Lentimonas sp. CC4: one gene and its partner. The protein of the gene in region 1 interacts with the protein of each later gene in a pairwise test. Links are inferred from orthologs where the notes say so. Each region holds a gene or a part of one and is shown on either strand. Other genes may lie near its edges.

Evidence for each region.
Region 2: the proteins of ruvA (region 1) and GZZ87_RS03865 interact in binary tests that used the Escherichia coli proteins (3 or more experiments, as listed by UniProt). The link is inferred for Lentimonas sp. CC4 from one-to-one orthologs.

What each region holds. Positions count from the first base shown.
Region 1 is NZ_CACVBO010000001.1:1,871,324-1,881,357, forward strand. What follows is about bases 7,209-10,034. They hold ruvA (Holliday junction branch migration protein RuvA), read right to left. Parts: upstream 9,009-10,034; coding sequence 8,409-9,008; downstream 7,209-8,408. Other genes in these bases: GZZ87_RS08315 (sigma-70 family RNA polymerase sigma factor), read left to right, coding at 7,209-7,719; GZZ87_RS08320 (hypothetical protein), read left to right, coding at 7,716-8,387; dapB (4-hydroxy-tetrahydrodipicolinate reductase), read right to left, coding at 9,048-9,785; dapA (4-hydroxy-tetrahydrodipicolinate synthase), read right to left, coding at 9,809-10,034. Outside these bases: GZZ87_RS08290 (polysaccharide biosynthesis tyrosine autokinase), read left to right, coding at 1-2,138; GZZ87_RS08295 (O-antigen ligase family protein), read left to right, coding at 2,349-4,694; GZZ87_RS08300 (glycine zipper 2TM domain-containing protein), read right to left, coding at 5,005-5,478; gltS (sodium/glutamate symporter), read right to left, coding at 5,543-6,739; more of GZZ87_RS08315, read left to right, coding at 7,117-7,208. UniProt on the Escherichia coli protein: The RuvA-RuvB-RuvC complex processes Holliday junction (HJ) DNA during genetic recombination and DNA repair.
Region 2 is NZ_CACVBO010000001.1:869,254-879,356, forward strand. What follows is about bases 3,426-6,320. They hold GZZ87_RS03865 (crossover junction endodeoxyribonuclease RuvC), read right to left. Parts: upstream 5,218-6,320; coding sequence 4,633-5,217; downstream 3,426-4,632. Other genes in these bases: GZZ87_RS03855 (hypothetical protein), read right to left, coding at 3,426-3,529; GZZ87_RS03860 (SDR family NAD(P)-dependent oxidoreductase), read right to left, coding at 3,680-4,387; GZZ87_RS03870 (sulfite exporter TauE/SafE family protein), read right to left, coding at 5,392-6,177; truA (tRNA pseudouridine(38-40) synthase TruA), read left to right, coding at 6,236-6,320. Outside these bases: GZZ87_RS03840 (hypothetical protein), read left to right, coding at 1-164; GZZ87_RS03845 (penicillin-binding transpeptidase domain-containing protein), read left to right, coding at 161-2,152; more of GZZ87_RS03855, read right to left, coding at 2,888-3,425; more of truA, read left to right, coding at 6,321-7,048; GZZ87_RS03880 (hypothetical protein), read left to right, coding at 7,068-8,069; GZZ87_RS03885 (MgtC/SapB family protein), read right to left, coding at 8,362-9,624; GZZ87_RS03890 (ATP-binding protein), read left to right, coding at 9,881-10,103.

The DNA of each region.
Region 1 (10,034 bases):
CGGTCGATTACACGGAGCTATTTCAGCAAATTGTTTATCGAACGAAGATCGTGTTGCGCCGCTATTGGTGGGTGATTCCTCTGGCGGTGGCTCTAGGGGTCTGCGCTAAAGCGGTCCAGAGTCATTTTAAAGAGCCGTTCTATCTGTCAAAGGCTCAAATGATTGTCAGTGGTCGGATTGATTTACCTGAGAATGACGTGTATGCAGAGGAGCGTGATAACTTCTTTGGGACTCAAATCGAGCTCATGTTGAGCGAGCAGGTGCAGGTGCGGGCCGTTGAGCGTATACGTTTATCAAATCCTGAATTGGACGCTGCGTTGAGGGAGACTGAGGCGTATCAGGTCAATGGATTGAACTCGTTGGATATCGAAGCGTATGTAAAGCGAGACACGTCGATCTTTGTCCTTCGAGCGTATACTCCGCACGCTGAATATACTCAGGCATATTTGGATGCGGTGATGGAGGAATACATCAACCGACGAGTGGAAATGCGCTCGAAGACCTCGGAGCGAACCTATGATGCGATTGTTGCGCAGTTGCAGATACTGGAGAAAGAAGTGGATGAGGGGGAAGATGCGATTGTCGAATTTCAGCAGCGTAACAATATCGTCTTTATTCAGGAGCAAGGTTCCGCTGCGGGAGTGTATCTTGCTGAGTTGAAACGTGAAGTCGCAGAGTTGAATACCGAGAGCCGCTCGTTGACTTCGATTCTCAATGAGAATCCACAGCAAAAGAGTTTGTTGATCGATCAGTTACAGGGGGCAGGTCGCGGGGAGGCGCCCTCGAGCGAGGCGTTTAATGGTGGAGGCGTCGATGAGAATCAGAAATATATACAGAGCAAAGAGCAGTTGCAGTTGTTACATGCCCAGTTGGATGAATTCTCAATTTATTTAAAGCCGAAGCATCCGAAAATAATCGGTCTTAAAAATCAGATTGAGCGCACTGAGAATCAATTGAAAATACATCGCGCTCAGGCGCTGGAGCGTATTGCAGAGCGTCAGCAGGTGGTCGGGAATCAGATCAAGAATCTCAATGCAGAGATTGAAATCTGGGAAAAGACCGCGCTGGAAAATGGGCGTTTGATTGCTGAATTCGAACGTTTGCAGTCACGCCTGAAGCGTTCAAAGGAGGCGTATGCGAGTAGCCAGGACTCACTGCGTGCGATTGATACGAATCAGAATCTACAACAAGACACAGTTTCGATTTTGGTGAATGCGCGTAAGCCAGTCCCTGCAGGGGTAGGTCTTGTGCGTCAATTTGCGATGGGAGGCTTGTTTGGATTCGTCTTGGCTGGCGGCGTGCTTTTTCTGTTGGGTGCACTGGATAATCGAATTTTGTCTGCGAATGAGTTAAGTGCGCAGTTTCAGCATCCCTTGATCGGGGCGATTCCCTATGAGAAGGTAAATGAGGGGGATGTGCACTCGGTGTTGTTGCGTAAGAATGATGATCGCTATGTGTTTGCAGAGGCTTGTCGTAACCTGAGGACGTCCGTGTTCTTTATGGGGGATGAGCATGTGAAGCCTAGTGTTTTTGCTGTGACGAGTGCGGTGCCTTCAGAGGGGAAGTCCACTGTAGCGGCGAACTTGGCTGTGGCATTATCCTTTGCACATTCGAAGGTCTTACTCGTAGATGCTGACTTACGTCGTGGGCGTCTGCACCATTTACTTAAGTTGAACCGAGAGAATGGGTTTTCTGATATTTTAGATGGCCGACTGACACTCGATACTGCGCTGCAATCGAGTCGTTATGAGCATTTAGATTTCGTCTCTATTGGTGGGTATCCCGATCATCCGGCTGAATTGCTGATGAGTGAGAATATGGATGCGTTTATCCGCGAGGCGAGAGAGCGGTATGATTTTGTTATCTTTGATACGGCGCCGATACTTGCGACTGATGATACGTCTGGATTTGCAGGGAAGGTCGATGCTGTATTGTTTACGATTCGGTGTGCATATACTCAGGTTCGTCAGATCAAACCCGCGATGGCTCGTCTGCGTGAGCGTAATATCGATGTTTCAGGGTTGATCCTTAACTATGTCGATGCGATGCAGCCGGGGTATTACTACTACAAATATTCGGAGTATTATACTGATTCAAAAAGTGGTAGTAGCTCGTCTTCTAAAACTACCAGCACCTAACCTCGGTTTGTGCGTGGTTATGAATTTAATAGGGCAAGAGGCTTAGGTATGGATTCAGATCCACGAAAAAAGTATCGACGCATAAAGCATCGAGATGAGAGTTCGTCTCGGAGTCGCGGGCGCTCAAAAGGTATGCGCCGCAGGTCCTCGCCGCCCGCTACGTCGTCTTTCGCTGCAGTAAGTGTTTCGCCATCGAAGGCGCCGGTTTCATTGCCAGAGCCTAAAGGTGCGCCTGCTATCTGTAAGGGCTTCATCTTGGGCTTGCTGGGCGTGTGCGTTTTAATCCTGCTTGGAGGTGGGCATCATGTGCATGCGTTGGGATTCGCTCTGGTCTTGCCGGGAGTAGCTTTGCTGTTACGCCCTCCGACACGTAGCCTTGGTAAGTGGCTGGATGTGGGGCTGTTTGGTTTATTGGGCTCTCTATTGTTCGCTTTCTTGCCCATGTTTTATTGGAAGACTCCAGCGTGGAGGACGACTGCGGTTGATGTTTTTGGGTTCGAATTGCCGTGGAGCTTGTCGGTGCAACCGTGGATTAGCTTTGAGGCCTTCTTGTTGGCTGTGGCTGGTTTTAGTTGGTTGTATGCGGCATCCAGTTGGAAGGTGAACTATTCGGGGCGGAAGTGGATATACTTTTGGCTGTCCTGCTTGATTGCTGTCTTCGCCGTGGTGGTTTTGGTGGGTAATCTTTTTGGGTTGCGCTATCCTGGGGCAGAATCTGCGACTGCGTTTAGTTTTTTCCCGAACCGCAACCAGACGTCTGACTTTATTGCGATTGGGGGAGTGCTGACGTTTAGCTATGCGATGGAGGGCTTGAGGGGGCGTAGGCTGATTCAACTGGTTGGCTTTGTTGGATCGTTCTTATGTTTGGCTGCGCTGATCTATGGGGTGTCGCGAGCGGGAGTGCTATTGTATTTCGGCGGCATTGGTTTGTGGTTTGTCTTTAGTCTGCGTCGTTCGGTTATGTCGTTGTTCTTAAAGGTCGGTGTTCCAGTCGTGCTGCTGGTCTTCAGCGTTTTCATTACGAGCCATGAACCGGCTGTGGAGCGTGCGACGAAGTATCTATCGTCTCCGTCAGAGTGGGGGCAGGGCAACCGAATGTTGATCATGCATGATGCGGTGGATATGATTCAAGCCGCGCCGTTGACTGGGCACGGAGTGGGGAATTTTGAAGAGGTGTTCCCTCAGTATCGTGATGTGTCGCGCAATTATCAGCGGGCGGTTCACCCTGAAAGTGATTTATTTTGGTTGGGTGCTGAGGGTGGTTTAATTGCAGTGTTCTTTTTGGGGCTCTTGATTGTATCGTATTTTAGAAAATGCCGAACTTCTAGGTCAGGGCGCAGTGGTGCATTTCGTATGATTGCGTTGACGGGGGTGGTTTTATTTTTGGTGCACGGTTTGTTTGATGTGTCGGGGCATCGCCCAGGGACTGCTTATTTTGCGATTTTATTTGCGACGCTGGCCTTGCCGCGTGCGACTTCTGCGCCGCGTGCCACCTTTAAGCCTGTGGTTTGGCGCAGTGTGGGAGGTGTTTTGCTGCTCTTCGGCGGGCTTTGGATTCTCGGGGGTCTGTTTGGACTGCCGACGCATTCGTCCGTGGCGTTGGATATTCAAGAGCAGCGTGCGACTGAGAGTAGTGCTGTGGCGGATCTAGATCGAGCTGAGGGTGCGATAGATAAAGTGATTGCGTTGCAACCGTTGAGTTGGCGTGGGTATTTTCAGCGTGCTCAGATCGGCTTGTCGCGTGGTGACCTGCGATCAGAGGTCGCTCAAGATTTTCGTCGTGCTCGCTTTGCGGAGCCAAATATTGGGATGATTGCTTATGAGGAGGGGCTGGCATGGCTACCTTATGATGTGAATCGCACCGTGTCTGCATGGCGCGAGGCGTTGATTCGTTATGTCGATTCGAAGGAGGATCTTTATCGCAGAATGCTGGAGAAGGCCTCTAAGAATGATGCGTTGATGGAGGGCATGATTGAAATGTCTCAAGTCGATGCGACTGATCGGGCGCGCTTGCTGCTGTTCTTGTCTGGTTCGGCGTTTAAGCGAGAAATAGAGAAAGAGCTGCGTGCGGAGGCGTCGTTGGCGCGGTTTACGAGGGAGGACCGGACAGCAATATTGAGACGATGGGCTGATGTTGGAGAGTCGGATCAGCTGGAAGCATATCTGGAAGAGTATGGTGATACCTTGGACTCGACTTGGTTGTTATATGCCATGCTTCGTCAACATCAGGCTCGGTATAAGGAGGCTGTGGATTTGATGCGGAAGGGGCTTCCCGCGCCGCAAATTCCCGAGGTGAAAATTGACTTGAGCAGAATTGATCGCCTGAAGCGCGGCTTCTTTGCTGCATCAAGCGATTTGTCGAAGGGCACTGCATTGATGAGGTATTATATAGAAAACGAGGAATACTCGGAGGCGCTACTTATTGTTAATCAAATACTCAAGCAATCGAACCCGCCAAGATATGTGTATTACTGGCGTGCTGAGATTCTCTATAAGTTACAGCACTATTCTGAGAGCTGGTATGCGTTTGAGGACTATTGGAAGCAGACTCAGTAGGCCGAAGGGGGCTGGATTCAAAAAAAAGGTTCATCGTCGATTAGTGGGATCGCTGTTGAGGCTCACCGCACACTGGGGGAATATCTGATTCAACATTGGGGTGCATGCTTCTCCTGCTTGCAGGCGAGCATGTCTTCGACTGCGCAAAACAGACTCTCTCCGAGAAGCCCGTGCCACAATGCAATTGAGCTTTGTTCTATCTCAGTGATTTACTGTCGAACGAGTCCGCTCCCTGTCATCGTCGATGAGCCAAAAAAAGCCGCTACGATCATCGCAGCGGCCTTTAGGAAAGGGTGGTATCAACTGGTGCTTACTGACGAACGCGGCTGACGCCCTTGTTGTCGGTGATGACGCGCACGCTGTCACCTTTGAGGAAGGCATCATCGGCTTCTTGGACGATGACTAAGATACGGCCGTCCTGGAGTTCGACTTCGAGCTCGTGGCCTGCGACTGTGCGCATGTTTTTCTCAGACTTTGCCCCAACTGCTGCCCCTGCCAGTGCGCCCCCCATGGCTGCGAGCGTGCTGCCGCGGCCGTTGCCTAGCATCGAGCCTGCGATGCCGCCTGTTGCAGCACCAACTACTGCGCCACCACCTGTTGTCTCAGGTTCGATGGTGACTGCTGCAACATTGAGTAGCACACCATACTGGACATTCATCTGTTGTTGGGCTTGGCCACGTGTGTATGTTTTGCCGCCTTGACTGGCCGTGTCACAGCCTGTCATGGCGATGGTTGAAAGAGCCACTAGTGCAGAAAGAGAAAGAGCGCGAGTTGTGTTTTTCATGATATAAGAATGGTGAGTGTAGAGCCTAAGCAGAGAGCTATAAAATAGCTAGATAGCTGTAAAATCAAGCGAACCAATTAAGGAATACCTGAATAATCAGTGCATTGGCGATATCTACGAAGAAACCGCAGACTAGAGGCACTATTATGAACGCTTTGTGAGCTGCTCCATAGCGTTTCGAGACCGCCGTCATATTTGCCATCGCAGTCGGAGTGGAGCCGAGTGAGATGCCTCCAAAGCCCGAGCATATCACGGCGGCTTCGTAATCGCGTCCCATGAGGCGGAACACCACAAAGAGGGCAAAGCAGAATGCGAGTATGAATTGCACGCCGAGGATGGCGACAATCGGCCCTGCAAGGTCAGTCAGGGTCCAGAGTTGTAGACTCATTAAAGACATTGCTAGGAACATTCCAAGAGCGACGTCCGACATCAGGGCAAGGGCAGGAGTGCCTGATGGCCATTTTAGCTTAGGAAACAGTCGAGGCACGGTATTGGTCAAAATAATTCCACCGAAGAGGCAGCATACAAATAGCGGTAAGTCTAGGCCTGCACTTTCTAAGCCTTGCTGAATCGCAGCTCCTAGAGTCAGGCATAGGTTGAGTATCAGCCAAGCACTGAGGATGGAATACATGTCCACTTTTGTGTGTTCATGGTTGTGTGTGAGTCCAACGTCTGGCTGCTCGCAGGTTTTGGGCTCCAATTTGTGGCGCTTGATGAGGATATTCGCGATGGGGCCACCCATTAGGGAGGCGAGCACTAGGCCAAAAGTTGCGCAGGCGATTCCGATTTCCGAAGCATTGGTGATCCCGTATTGCTCCACGTAGACCGGGGTCCATGCAATTGCGGTGCCGTGTCCGCCGATGAGCGAGGTGGTGCCGCCAAGCACGCCAACCGCACCGTCTAGGCCGAAGAGTGAGGCGACTCCGACTCCTGCGATGTTTTGCAGAAACATGAATACGATGGTGGCACTCAATAAAATAACTAGAGGCAGGCCGCCAGAAAGGAGAGAGCGCAGATCCGAGTTGAGGCCGATGCCTGCGAAGAAGTAGATAAGCAGCACATCGCGTGCGTGTAGGTCGAACGAGATTTCAATGCCAGTGGTCAGGTAGAGCACGAATGTAATCAAGCAGATTAATAATCCGCTACTGACTGGCTCGGGAATATTGTAGCGCCGTAAGATGGAGAAACGGGTGCTCAGCAGCTTGCCTATAAATAAGACAATGATGCCGAGGTTGAATGTGGTGAGCATTTCTAATTCCATAAGTTTTGCTAGAGGGAGTGGTATCGTTGGCCTGAGTGACTGTGAGGTCAAATATGGATGGTAGGGGGGATTGGGTCCCGGATCGAACTAATAGAACCTAAGACATCGGAATCTGTTGGGCACAAAAAAGCCTGTAAATCATTGAGATTCACAGGCTTTTAAGAAAGTGGTAGACCGTCGGGGACTTGAACCCCGAACCAATTGATTAAAAGTCAACTGCTCTACCGATTGAGCTAACGATCCGCTTTAAAAACGCAGGATGGAAGGCATCTAGTCGGGTCTTGTCAAGTTCAGGAAACATCTTTTTTATCTTTTTTGAACGAAATACTTTGGAACAAATCTAAGCTTTAAACGATCTAGCTTACATGAACCCTACAATGAGAGTAAAAAGCGAACCAGCCTGCCAAGACGATCTCTTGATCGAACGTATCAAAAACGGTGATAATGCCGCCTATGAAGATATGGTTACGCGCTATTGGGATCGTATCTTTGCGCGCGTGCATCATCTTTTAAAAAATCAGCAAGATGCTGAGGAAGTGACGCAAGATGCCTTTATCCGTGCGCACCGCGGGCTAGAAAGTTTTCGCGGGGATGCTTCATTTTCGACGTGGCTCTATCAAATCGCTACGAACTTGGCTCACAATCGCTACTGGTATTGGTTCCGTCGCAAGCGGGATTACTCCGTCTCACTGGATCAGCCTCTGTCTGCAGAGGGCGATTTGACTCTTGAGAATGTGATGCCTAGCGAGAGCGAGACGCCTGCTGAGTCAGCTGTAACGCAAGAGTTCGTTGATCGCGTGTCTGAATGCATGAATGGGCTTGGCGATAAGCATCGCGAAGTGCTGACCTTGCGTAATGTCCAAAATATGAGCTATGAGGAGATTTCTCAAGAGCTAGATATCAGTGTCGGCACGGTGAAAAGCCGTATCGCACGCGCTCGTGAGAGTCTGCGTGAATTGATGGGTAGCGATTTCTCATGAACGACACTGAATTTTCAGAGCTGGTAAATTTGTATTTCGACCGAGAAATTACCTCGGACGATCTTGAATGGTTGCAGCAAGAGCTCGCCGCGAATCCTGCGCGTAAGCGTGAGTTTCAGGCACGTTTTCGTTTGCACCAAGCGATGCGCATGGCGGTGGCGCCTGAGGTGGAGCAAGTTGCCAAGTTTCGTGAATTGGGCGCTCGTCAGGCGTCTCAAGCGAGCCGTCTTACGGTTTTAGTCTTTGGCTCAGGTATTGCTGCATGTGCCGCTGTAGGCTTTGTTTTGCTGAAACCAGTGTTTCGGGAGTCCGAGGCGGTCGCCTCGACCGAAGAGATTTCAGGGCTGGAACACTCTGATATCCAGCGTTTTGCTGATAATCAAGTCCTGCCAGAGTCGCGTCGCGGGAGCTTAGCCTCGCACTTACGCTTGCTGGGGCTCACCCCAGATATGGCTCCTGATGAGCGTCAGCTCCGAGGGGTGGATCATGAGGCGCTGCGTCAACGCGAAGCACGCCGCCAGTATGAGATTGATCGCATCAATCAGTTTAAGGCCTTTTCGGCTATGCCAGAGCCACGATTGTTTGAGTCGCTGGATGATAGTTCACCCCAAGAAACGCAGGCGCAGCGTTGGCCCGCGGGTTTTCAGAGCTCTTTGGCTAGTTTCTAGCCACCCCATCTCACGATTGCGCTATGACAGCGCTTTTTTGACGAGTGCTTCGACGCTGGCATCCGCCGGCAATAGGCTGGAGGCCTTGCGCACAAATTTATCCGCATCCGCTGGCTTGTAGCCCAAGATAATAAGGCTGCTGACTGCATCTTGAAATGCACCTGGGCTAGCGTTGGCAGCGACGCTTGACGTCTCACTTGTGGAAGCTGTGGCACTGAGGCCGACTTTGTCTTTGAGCTCAATGACTAGGCGCTCGGCGGTCTTTTTGCCGATCCCGGGGCACTTTGTGAGGAGTGCGATGTCCGATCCAGCAATCGCACCGCGTAGGAGATCAACTGACATGCGGCTTAGTATCGCGATGGCGATCTTTGGGCCGATTCCAGACACTTTCTCGACGATCAGGCGAAAGAAATCGCGATCCTCCCTTGTGGCAAAGCCATAAAGCGAGGCGCTGTCTTCGCGGTAAACCGAATGGATGAATAGGCTGCATTGATTGCCCTCGGCTGGCACTTTTTCTGCCGTCGTGATCGGGATATGCACCTCATAGCCGACACCGCCTGCGTCGATGACGACCATCAGTGGGGTGGTTTCGAGGACGGTTCCTTTTAGGCGAGCGATCATTCAGTGAGAGTGAGAAGTGGCAGTGAGAGCGGAGTCTTGCTAGTCAACGAGACCGAGCACGTCTTCCATGTTATAGACACCTGGAGCTTTGCCGACTGCCCAATGTGCAGCGCGGACGGAGCCCTGGGCAAAGATCTTGCGGTCAGTCGCGCGGTGGGTGAGTTCGATGCGTTCGCCTTCGCCGCAGAAATAGACGGTGTGTTCACCAACGATGTCGCCGCCTCGGATTGCATGCACACCGATTTCTTTACGTGGGCGTGCACCGACGAGGCCTTCGCGACCATGCACGACTTGTTCGTCGTTGAGCTCGTAGGACTCCTTAAGAATCTCGATTAGGCGCTCAGCAGTGCCGCTGGGGGCGTCTTTTTTGTGGTGGTGGTGCATTTCCAGCACTTCCGGCTCGTATTGTTCACCCAGAATGGCAGCAGCCTTGCGGGTCAAATAGTTCAGTGTATTAACGCCGACTGAGTAGTTGCCTGCCCAGACGACGGGGATCTTACCTTCGACGGTGGCGAGAATCGCCGCTTTTTCTTCTGGGGTGTGACCAGTCGTGCCGATGACTAGAGGAATGTTGTTGGCGACTGCCAACTCCGCGATGCCAGGAGTGATTTCGTGAAAACTAAAGTCGATGATCGCATCGCAGTTGGCGACGTTTGCGCTAGGATCGTCGCCTGCGTCACATGCGGAAGCGATGACTGCGTTATTAGATTCGGCGACTTCGGAGATGGCGAGACCCATGCGTCCGCGTGAGCCGTTGAGTAGAATGTTAAGAGCCATGTTAAATAGTTATTTGAGCGTGATTAGACGAGACCGAGGTCTGCGAATAGTGTGTCGAGCACTTGGCGTGTGCCATCGGTGAGACCGGCAAGCGGGAGTCGGACTTCATCGGATTGGATGATGCCTGCTTGCTTGAGTGCATACTTGATTGGCACTGGGTTCGGTTCGAGGAAGATGGCCTTAAAGAAAGGATAATACTTGTGGTAAGTTTCGCGGGCGGTCGCGTAGTCGTTGTTGTTCGCGGCCTGC
Region 2 (10,103 bases), 1.0 Mb from region 1 along the record:
TCGCGTATATTAGCTCTCCCGCCTTCTGGGGACAAGTGCTCGTCACCACCCTGCTCTCTCACCTAGCGCTGCTGATCATCGCACCGTGGTTCTTCAACCTCGAGCGCCTGCTTTTCACGCTCTGCCACGCTGAAACAGAGCCCGACGACTTCCCAATGCTATGAGTCAATACGATGTGCATAAGGGGGAAAATCCACGCATCCTACTGTTCCTCTGGATCGTCCTAGCGGCCTCCGCGGTCCTGATCGGCGGGCTCGGATGGAGCCAGCTGATCGACATTCGCGAATATAAGGAAATCGAAAAACGCCAGACCGAGCGACGCATCCTCACGCCCGGGCCACGCGGCGACATCTACGACCGCGACGGCAATCTACTCGTCGGTAACCGTCCGCACTACTCTGCCGTCGCTTACCTCGACGACCTACGCTCCGACTTTCGCAAGGAATACTCAAAGATCTACAACGCCGAGCGTGCCCGTATTAAAGAAGAATACGAGAATACACCCGAAGACGAACGCCCACACGACCCGCCCACCCCGAACTACAACAAGTGCGCATGGACTGCCCGCCTCAACGTCGTCAACCGCTACATCGACATCATCAATCGCATCACCGGCAGAGACGACTCGATTACCGAAAGTAAGCTAATCCGCCACTTCAACGAGAAGCTCCTGCTCCCACTACCGCTCGTCGAAGACCTAAGCCCCGATCAATACGCCCGCCTCGTCGAACAGATCCCCGTCAATTCCCCCATTCAAATCCACACTGGCACCGCACGCTACTACCCCTACAAATCCGCCGCAGCCCACCTACTCGGCTACGTGCAAAACACCCTGCCCGACGCCAGTGAAATCCCCGACGACGGCATCAAGACATTCACCTTCAAAACCAAGCTTGGCAAAACCGGCCTCGAACGCTCCTTCAACGACCTGCTCTCCGGCAAGACCGGCATGGAAATGTGGCGCGTCGACCCTCTCGGCTTTCAAGATACACGCCTAGAAATGATCCCTCCTGAACAAGGCGAGAATCTCATCACCAGTATCGACATGGACCTGCAACTCGCCGCTGAGACCGGCCTGGGCGATCGCACCGGCGCGGCCATCGCACTCGACATACAATCAGGCGAAGTGCTCACCCTCGTCAGCCATCCCACCTACGACCTCAACGACCTGAGCCCATTCATTCCACGCACCACCTTCGAGGAAATCAACGAACGCGGCGCATGGCTCAACCGCGCCCTACAGCTCTCTTACCCGCCCGGCTCCACCTTCAAGCTCATCACCTCCATCGCCGGCATGCGTAACGGCACCATCGATGGCAACACCAAGCACAACTGCCAAGGCGTGCACCGCGTCGGCAATCGCGTCTTCCGCTGCAACTCGCGCTGGGGGCACGGGCAAACCGACCTGCCCGCCGCCATTGAAAAAAGCTGTAACGTCTTTTACTATGCTGAAGGCCTACGCATGGGAATCGATGTCCTCAGCGCCGAAGCCAAGCGCTTCGGACTCGATCAAAAAACTGGTGTCGAAGTGCCCTTCGAAACCAGTCGCGTCGTCGTGCCCTCTAAAGAATGGAAACGAGAAAAAGTCGGTTCGGGCTGGGTGCCTGGCGACACCGCGAACACCGCCATCGGCCAAGGATTCCTCCTGCAGACTCCATTACAAATGGCCACCGTGATCGCCTCCATCGCACGCGGCGAGACGCGCACCAAACCCACCCTTAAAGCACTCACCCGCGAGGAGGCCATGCAGGTCAACCACGGCGGCGAATCCATCGGGCTCACGCCCGAACAAACACACCTCCTCTGGGAAGGCATGGAGCGCGTCGTCGGCCCCAACGGCACCGGCCGCCTCGTGCAAATCGACCACTTCCGCATCGGCGGCAAGACCGGCACCGCCGACTTCCGTGCCCACGGCAAAGAAGTGAACCTCGCCTGGTTCTTCGGGTTTGCCCCTATGGACAATCCGCAGATTGCGGTGGCCGTCATGGTCGAAGGCACCGACGAGAGCCACGGCTACCACGGCGGCTCCACCGCCGGCCCCGTCGCCAAAGACATTTTTCTAAAATTCATCGAGAAATACCCCGAACGCGCAGGCTTCCCAACGGCGTCAGAACAAAGTGACACAGACATTTTGTCTGTGTCATCAGAGTGAGCCGCCTCCACTCAAAGATCCAGCGGACTGACCATCTCCTTCTTTGTTCGGCTCTGCACGGTGTGCGTGTAAATCATCGTCGTCTTGATGTCGGCATGCACGAGCAGTTGCAGCATACCTTGTTCGAAATGAAGGAAGACTCCCAACAGAATGGAGCCACTTAGAAAACCAAGATTGGCACTTTAATGCCCGAGGCGTAGATCACTTCAAAAAAAGAATTAAAATTCAATTCGCAGACAGTTCCATCAGAATTGAAACGATTCGCGGTTGAGATCCAATATACAATAAACCTAATCAAGAAATCGAACAGGTCGTCAGCGAATCATCTCTATCCTTAAAAGAGTAGTTAGAAGACAGTAGTCAGAAGCTGAATATCAGTGTTTTATGAAGAATCTCCGATTCGCCAAATGGCTTCGCCCTTCGGTTGCACCCAAGGGCATAATAAGTGTCGCTGCGCTCGGCAGGCGGCGTCAAATACTCTCGGAAGCGCCTTATTACCAAGGACTAACTTCTGACTTCTAACTCCTGAATCTAGGTTGATCAAAAGAAGAGAGAGAGAATCTATTCACTGGTTGCAGTATTCCGAACCATGATGTGCCACTATTTCAAGCGCAGAAGAATTACATATAACGACACCAGAAATAGGATAGAGATTCGGAATGAATATCCCCTCGGCGGAGCGATATGTCCCGAAATCTGCGTTTCCAGTCATGTCATCCTTTAGATGGCAGGCACCTAGCCTGTAGACTCAGCAGACTCGCCACTGGCTTGCAAGCGACGCTCACGAGCAAACAAATCCTCTTCCCTTTGTTCTAGCTCGGCAAGTTTCTCCATATGCTCGTTCAGACGGGAAATCAAAGACTCCTCCATCTCCGCTAAAGCCTGCTCGCGTTCAGCTAGTAGCCCCTCGCCGTGATTCAAATCTTCATCGCGTCGCGTAAAGCTAGCAGCCTGTAAATGCGACGCTTCCCTCGATTGCCCCACCTGTAACTTTGCAACTTCGTGCTCCTGCTGCAGTGACTGGTAACGCTTCTTTAGATCAGCCAACTCTGCCTCCAAGTCACGAATTCGCAGAGACTCGCTCTCACTTGTCGCTGTTGGCACACGGCCACAATCCTCATCGGTCTTTTCGTAATACGCCTTCGGTGTAAAACTCGAAAAATCAGCAGCCATTAAGGAGAGAACTGAAGTATACTTTAAAGTCGGGCCGATCCCTGAAAATTGACAGTCGCCGAGATGCGACTCCAACAAAACCAGAATGTGCACCTTCGGATCGGCCAGCAATAATCGAACCTTCGCCCGGTTAGCACCCAGAGCACGATCAACCAACTGATCTTTCGTCAGTATACTTAGATGAATGCGAGGAGGAACAGCCATAATTCAGAACATAAGATAAATTACTTACGCAGAAAACAAGGTATATTCCTCTTTTCTTTCACAAGCACAGCAATATCCGGCTCAACACCACAGAGAAAATGAACGAACCTGCAGGCTTTTCAGGTAAAACAGAGCCACGACTCCCGAACGCTACAGCTTCCGAATATCAGCATAGGCACCGCTCGGACGCTCCAGCAATTTTGGAAACGTATCGATCAATTGACGCGCGCAGGTATCACCATCCGGCATTTTCTCCGTGCCCTTCGCCTCCTTCAAAATCGCCAATGGTTTGAAACGCTCATCTTCCGGAAGGTTCGTCAAATAGTCCTGCATCGCAGTATCCACCAAGCCCGGAGCCAAGGATGTAAAGTGCGTGCGGCGCTGCTCATTCGCATACATATGGATCAACATGTTCAATGCCGCCTTCGAAATGCTGTAACCATTCCAGCCACGTTGCCCCGAACGCGAAGCCCCCGACGAAATGGCCACCACCTGCTTCACTTGTCGGCCAGAGGCAAAAATCAGATCCAGCAACCACTTATTGGCGACCATATTGACCTCCATCGTTTCACGAAAATCGCTCAATGGAGTGTCCTTGAAATCACGAATCTCACCCAGCTTCCCAGCATTGAGAACGACTAAGTGTAGGTTCCCTGCATCTGCCAGCAAACTACCCACCGCATGGATCGCAGTCGCAGCATCGGCAAAGTCTGCTGCCTTAAAAATAAGCCCCTTTTCGATCAAATCCTTAGGCGCACGGCGACTGCACCCATATACCTGAGCACCTTGCTCCAAGTAAGTCTTTGCCAAACTATACCCCAAACCAGAGCTTACGCCTGTAATAAATACTTTCTGCATAGCACACCGTATGAGGTTTTTAGCCTAGAAATACAAACATTGTGTGAGCGTTATCCAAATTTCTTGAACACGTAATTCAAAAAACGGAAATCAGAAGCTAGGAGTTAGAAGTTGCTCAATGACACTGAGGAAGTTGCGCCAGTGGGCGCTCTACGCCAACTTGGCGAGACTCAAAAATGCGTATGTCGTAGAAACGGAGGTCTGAATTCTAACTTCTGGCTTCTGCTTAAGGACAACTCGACGCACTACTCCCCGCGCCAGGTATAAGCATGGCACAGCGCCACCGCAGCGGCATCGGATTCGTCCAATCGCTCAGTCAAATCAGCACCTGTAATACTCTGGATCGTTCGCGCCACTTGCTCTTTACTCGCTCGGCCCGCACCTGCCACGGCCTGCTTGATCCGCAATGGGGCATATTCAAAAACTGGCAAGCCGCGCATCGAAGCCACCGCAATCGCCGCACCGCGTGCCGCTCCCAGAATCTGCGCCGTCTGGAAATTTTGCACATAGATGGTCTGCTCAATCGCCACGTGATTGATCTTATGTTGATCAATAAAATCCTCCACTTGGTTGCCGATCGCACCGAGGCATTCGATCTGCGAGATAACCGGCTTCAGCTTGAGCGTCGCCGTTTCCAGCACCCGCACCTTGCCGTTCGGCTGATAGTCCAGCACCGCAAAACCACTGCCACGCAGGCTGGGGTCGATCCCTAGCACGATCCCCTTAAACTGCACCGTGCGCATCGGTGTCGCTCGCAGTGCCTTTGCAGATTGCGCACCGCCTCGCGCGATATGCTCAGCCCAAAGTTTACGTGTCGATTTACGTGCCATTGAGGAGAATTAGGAATTAAGAATTAGGAATTACGAGTTCGGAATGACCAGTTAGTCAATTAAACACCCCTCCCTCCTCAGCTCTCTGACCTCTGACCTCTGGCCTCTCACCTCTGGCCTCTGGCCTCTGACCTCTCACCTCTCACCTCTGACCTCTGACCTCTGACCTCTGACCTATAAAACCAGCTTCAGACCACCGATCACCACAAAGACCCAAATCAATATCTCAAATACCCGCTGGTTGATCCGCTTCACAATCAACGGCGCGATCATCGCAGCCACCAGCGCATACGGCATAAAACTCGCGCTAAACCCGAGGGAGCTGAAATCAATGATGCCCAAATCCATCATGAACGGCACTTTGATCAGATTCACCAATAGAAACAGCCACGCCGATGTGCCGATGTAGGCATATTTCGGCAGCCCCGAGGCAATAAAATAGAGCGCGGCCACCGGCCCCGCCGCATTTGCCACCATTGTCGCAAACCCACCAATGATCCCCGTCGTGGCAATGAACACTGGGTGGTGCGGCAACAGATCCTCCCCCTCATGGTTGCGGCGGCTCCACTTACGAAAGAAGTGCACCCCCGTCATCGAGAGCAGAATCACGCCGATCAAGAATTTGACATGCGCATCATTCACCCGACTAAAGACAAAATAGCCGATCACGATGCCCACGAGCATCCACGGCAGCAGCTTCCAAATATACGGCCACAGTGCATGACGACGATAGATCGAAACCGCCACAACATCTGCCGCGATCAAGATCGGCAGCAACACCCCGACCGATGCTTTCGCTGGCAGTGCCAGTGCCAGCAATACCACCGTGAGATTCCCCACGCCCGGCAAGCCACCTTTCCCCAAACCGACAAAGACCGCGCCCAACGCGACCAGCGCATATTGCCATGTTTCCAATTCCCCCATGGCAACGCAGACTTGCAGCCCGAAGACAGACCTCAACTCTTAATCATAATCTTACTCTTAATCATAATCCCCCTGATCGATTAAGAGTAAGATTATGATTAGGATTAAGACTGCCAGACGAAACTTCGCTCTTCACAACTCCCCCAAAGGCGACACAGTCCTCCTCATGCGTTGGAAATGTATTTGCGCCTACGACGGCACTGATTTTGAGGGTTGGCAACGCCAACCCAACGGCAACGCCGTGCAAAACCATATCGAAGCGATCCTCTCAAAGATCTTCTCCATCAAAATTCTAACCCAAGGCAGTGGACGCACCGATGCCGGCGTGCATGCCAACGGGCAATGCTTCCACTTCGATGCCGATTGGAAGCACCCACCTGAGAAGCTGATCCGTGCGCTGCATGCGCAATTGCCGACGACGATTCAGATCAAATCGATCCAGCCCGTCAGCGACGACTTTCACGCCCGCTTCTCCGTAACCGGCAAGCGCTACAAATACCGCTACACCCTCGGCCGCGCCAAACCGACCCACGACCGCTACGTCTGGGCCTGCCGTGACATTCCACTGGACCTCGACGCCATGAATGCCGCCGCCCAACACCTGGTCGGCACGCACGACTTTACCGCATACAGCGCCAGCCACAGTAAGGACAACGACCCGAACCCCGTAAAAACCGTGCACACGCTGGCAGTCATCCAGCGCGGCAAACAGCTCACGCTTACCGCCGAAGGCTCCGGATTTCTCTACAAAATGGTGCGCAGCATCGCCGGCGCACTCTACGCCGTCGGCCGCGGACGCCTCAGCCCCGACGAGATTCGCACAATTCTCGAATCCAAGCAGCGCACCCATCGCATCGTCACGGCACCTGGCAAAGGCCTAAGCCTCGACCGCGTTTTTTATAAATAACGAACCTTGATACGCAGACATGATGAAACCAATCGCACAAGCCCTCGCACTCATCTTCATGCTGCCGATCTGTCTTGCTCACGGGGAATCTCCCCTCATCGGCACACCACAAGGATCACAACTACAAGATTATCGTGCACAGGAAGGGGCATGGGTGCCTGCAGAAATCGACTCTGAGACTCCTTTGGAAACCTTGATTCAGCGACTAGATCATGATTGGGAGCTTAACTTCACCGGAAAATCCCAATACATTGGTTACACCGACGATATGTTCTCTATTGCAAAGCATGGGGACGCCGCAATCCCAGTCCTCATCGATTACATAAAGGAGAACCATTCATCCAAAGCGAGAATCGGAGCCGTGTATACTCTGCATCTTATTGGAATCGACCGAACTGTTTTCGGTGGCTTTGAAGAAGACTTCCGAAACCAAGCAGCGAGGGATGCATTACTCAGCTTATTGAATCATGCAGACCTACAGCAGTTAGCTGCAAGACTGCTGATGCGTGATCCATGGCCATACGATGTGCCGTTTCTATTTGCCGCACTTGAAAATTCGCAGACTGACGCTTTGCCGATCTCCAAGGCTCTATTTCGCTACGGATTACAGAATATCCCATTCCGGCAAAAGGACGCAATTTCTAATAAGTCCCTGCTACTGCGAGAGGTTCCGACCCCCGAAGGAGGCGACTTGGTTGATCTATTTCGTGCCATGAAAACCGTCAGCCAAGGAGACATTGTAATCGAACCTGGTTTACTTCTCAGTTGGCCTTACCTTCCTCAGGCCCCTACTTGGAAATTTGGATCTCCAGCACAATCCAGCCGTTCCATTGAGAAAATATTGGATCAATATGTTGGCGAAGGCAGACCTTTTAACTACACCGACTTAGGATACCCAGTGGATTGGTTTACAGATGGAGGAAGCATACAACTGTGCTCCCCGATCACAATGAAGCGTCGATGGCTTAATTGGTGGAAATATAGCCTTCATCGGTATGCGCGACCAATGATAACGAATTGAGCGATTCACCCTTGCTAGGGTAAGTAAGTAGTCAGCAGATCCGCGGACCTTTGGCAGGAGGGCAAACGCAAAATATAAAGATCCCCATTCCCCTTGCTCCAAATTATACCTGAAGTAAAGATCTCAGAGATTAAAAGTGACTGTGACATTTCAATACAGCCGTTTGTTGATCTAGAACGTGCCTTCCAATCCAGCTCAACACGGCCTTTCCTGCGTAAAGAACCGCGTCCTACACCATTCATTTAAATTTAGCTTTTGGTCGCAATCGTTGCTTTGCATGAGACGCTAACCATCAAATCAGATAGAACGCACCGACACCGGCCAACACGGTCGCACCTAAAGCAATCGCGATGTGTTTGCGTAATTGCGTCGAACCGAGCGAGAAAACCAAGCCTGCCTTGAGCAAGGTGTTAGCGATCGCGGCGACAATTACTGCTTTCGCTGCCAAATCGGCGGTCACGATGCCATCCTTAAGATTATTGGTAATCGATAGCGCGATGGCATCGAGATCCGTCAGCCCCGAGACAAAGCTCAAAGCGAGCAGGCCCTCGCTCAGGCCGGAACTCATAAACACTTTTACGAGCACAGAAATGATGCCGTAAATCAGCGCGAACTTAATCGCAATCCCTAGCCCAAGCGGGTTTTTCAACTCGGGTATTTCCGTCGCTTCTCTGCCCTTCCGATACAACAGCCCGACGATCAGGATATACAACAAGCCTGGCACCGACAGCACCAGAAACGGCAACCATAGCGACGGGATAAACTCTGGGCAAATGAGCCCGAGTATGATGATCACGCGCGCCAGCATCACCGTGCAGGCCATCACAATTGCTAGGGCAAAGCCTAATGAAAGCGCGGGATAGACCTTCGACTCTCGGCTAAATGCCAGCGTCGTAGCCGTGCTCGATGCTAGGCCTCCCACGAACCCCGTCAGTATCACGCCAGAGCGTGTGCCGAGCATGCGAATCAACAAATACCCCACAAATCCAAGCCCCGAAATGAGCACCACCATCAGCCACAACGAATACGGATTGATCGCCTCCGACGGACCATAGCCTTGGTTCGGCACCAGTGGCAGCACGACTCCCGTGACCGCGACAAATTGCAGGGTTGAGCGAATATCCTCGTTCGTAAAACGCCGCGTCCACGAATGCGTGGTCTGCTTCAGCCCAAGTGTCACCATGGTTAAGGCGGCCAGCATCACCGCGAGCGGCAAATGATCCCAATACACCAGCGCACCGAGGAACAGGGTTATAATCGCAGCAGCGCCCGTTGTAAATCCCACCCGACTTTTATCTTTGTCCACGCGACCATGCAGCACGAGGTGCAGCCCGACTATCACTAGCGCCACGACAAAGCAGTAAGGTGCATAGCTCTCCGAGAGAAATGCCGAGGTATAACCGATCAACGCCCACAGCACGAACGTGCGTAAGCCAGCGAAGGAAGCATCGTGCTGATCTGTTCCCTGCTCCTGCTGATCCCCCCATTGGCGAATTAAGCCAATCAACGCGCCGAGACTGGCACTGAGAATAAGAGACTGGAGCAATAGATCCATAAAACCCAAACGTTTGTTCTAACTAAAAAATCTACAGTCACATTAAGCGGTCGACTCGATCAGGTCAAACCTTGGCAGTGGCCATATGCAATCGCATTGAGGTCGACTACCCCGCCCAGACTCTGCTGGTTGCGCTCCCATCGGTAAATTCATACTGCGCTAAATTTGCTTGCGCAGTAGCTAAGCGCAGGACGAACATATTACGAATGGAACATACGCCTTGCGCATTCGACGTTTGATTCCTCAACTACCCACCATGTCCTTTTCCAATTACAACTCCGCGCTGACACTCGAAGGTCTGCAAACCAAGCCCGAAGGGCAGTATCTGGAGCGGAAGGGGCGCGATACAAAGTCTTCAAAAATTGCCAACGAGTTGATCGGCATGCTCAACGCTGGCGGTGGCACTTTAGTATATGGGATGCATGATTCGGGCGCAGTGGAAGATTTGAATGTGCTCTCACCCCGCGAACTCGACGAGT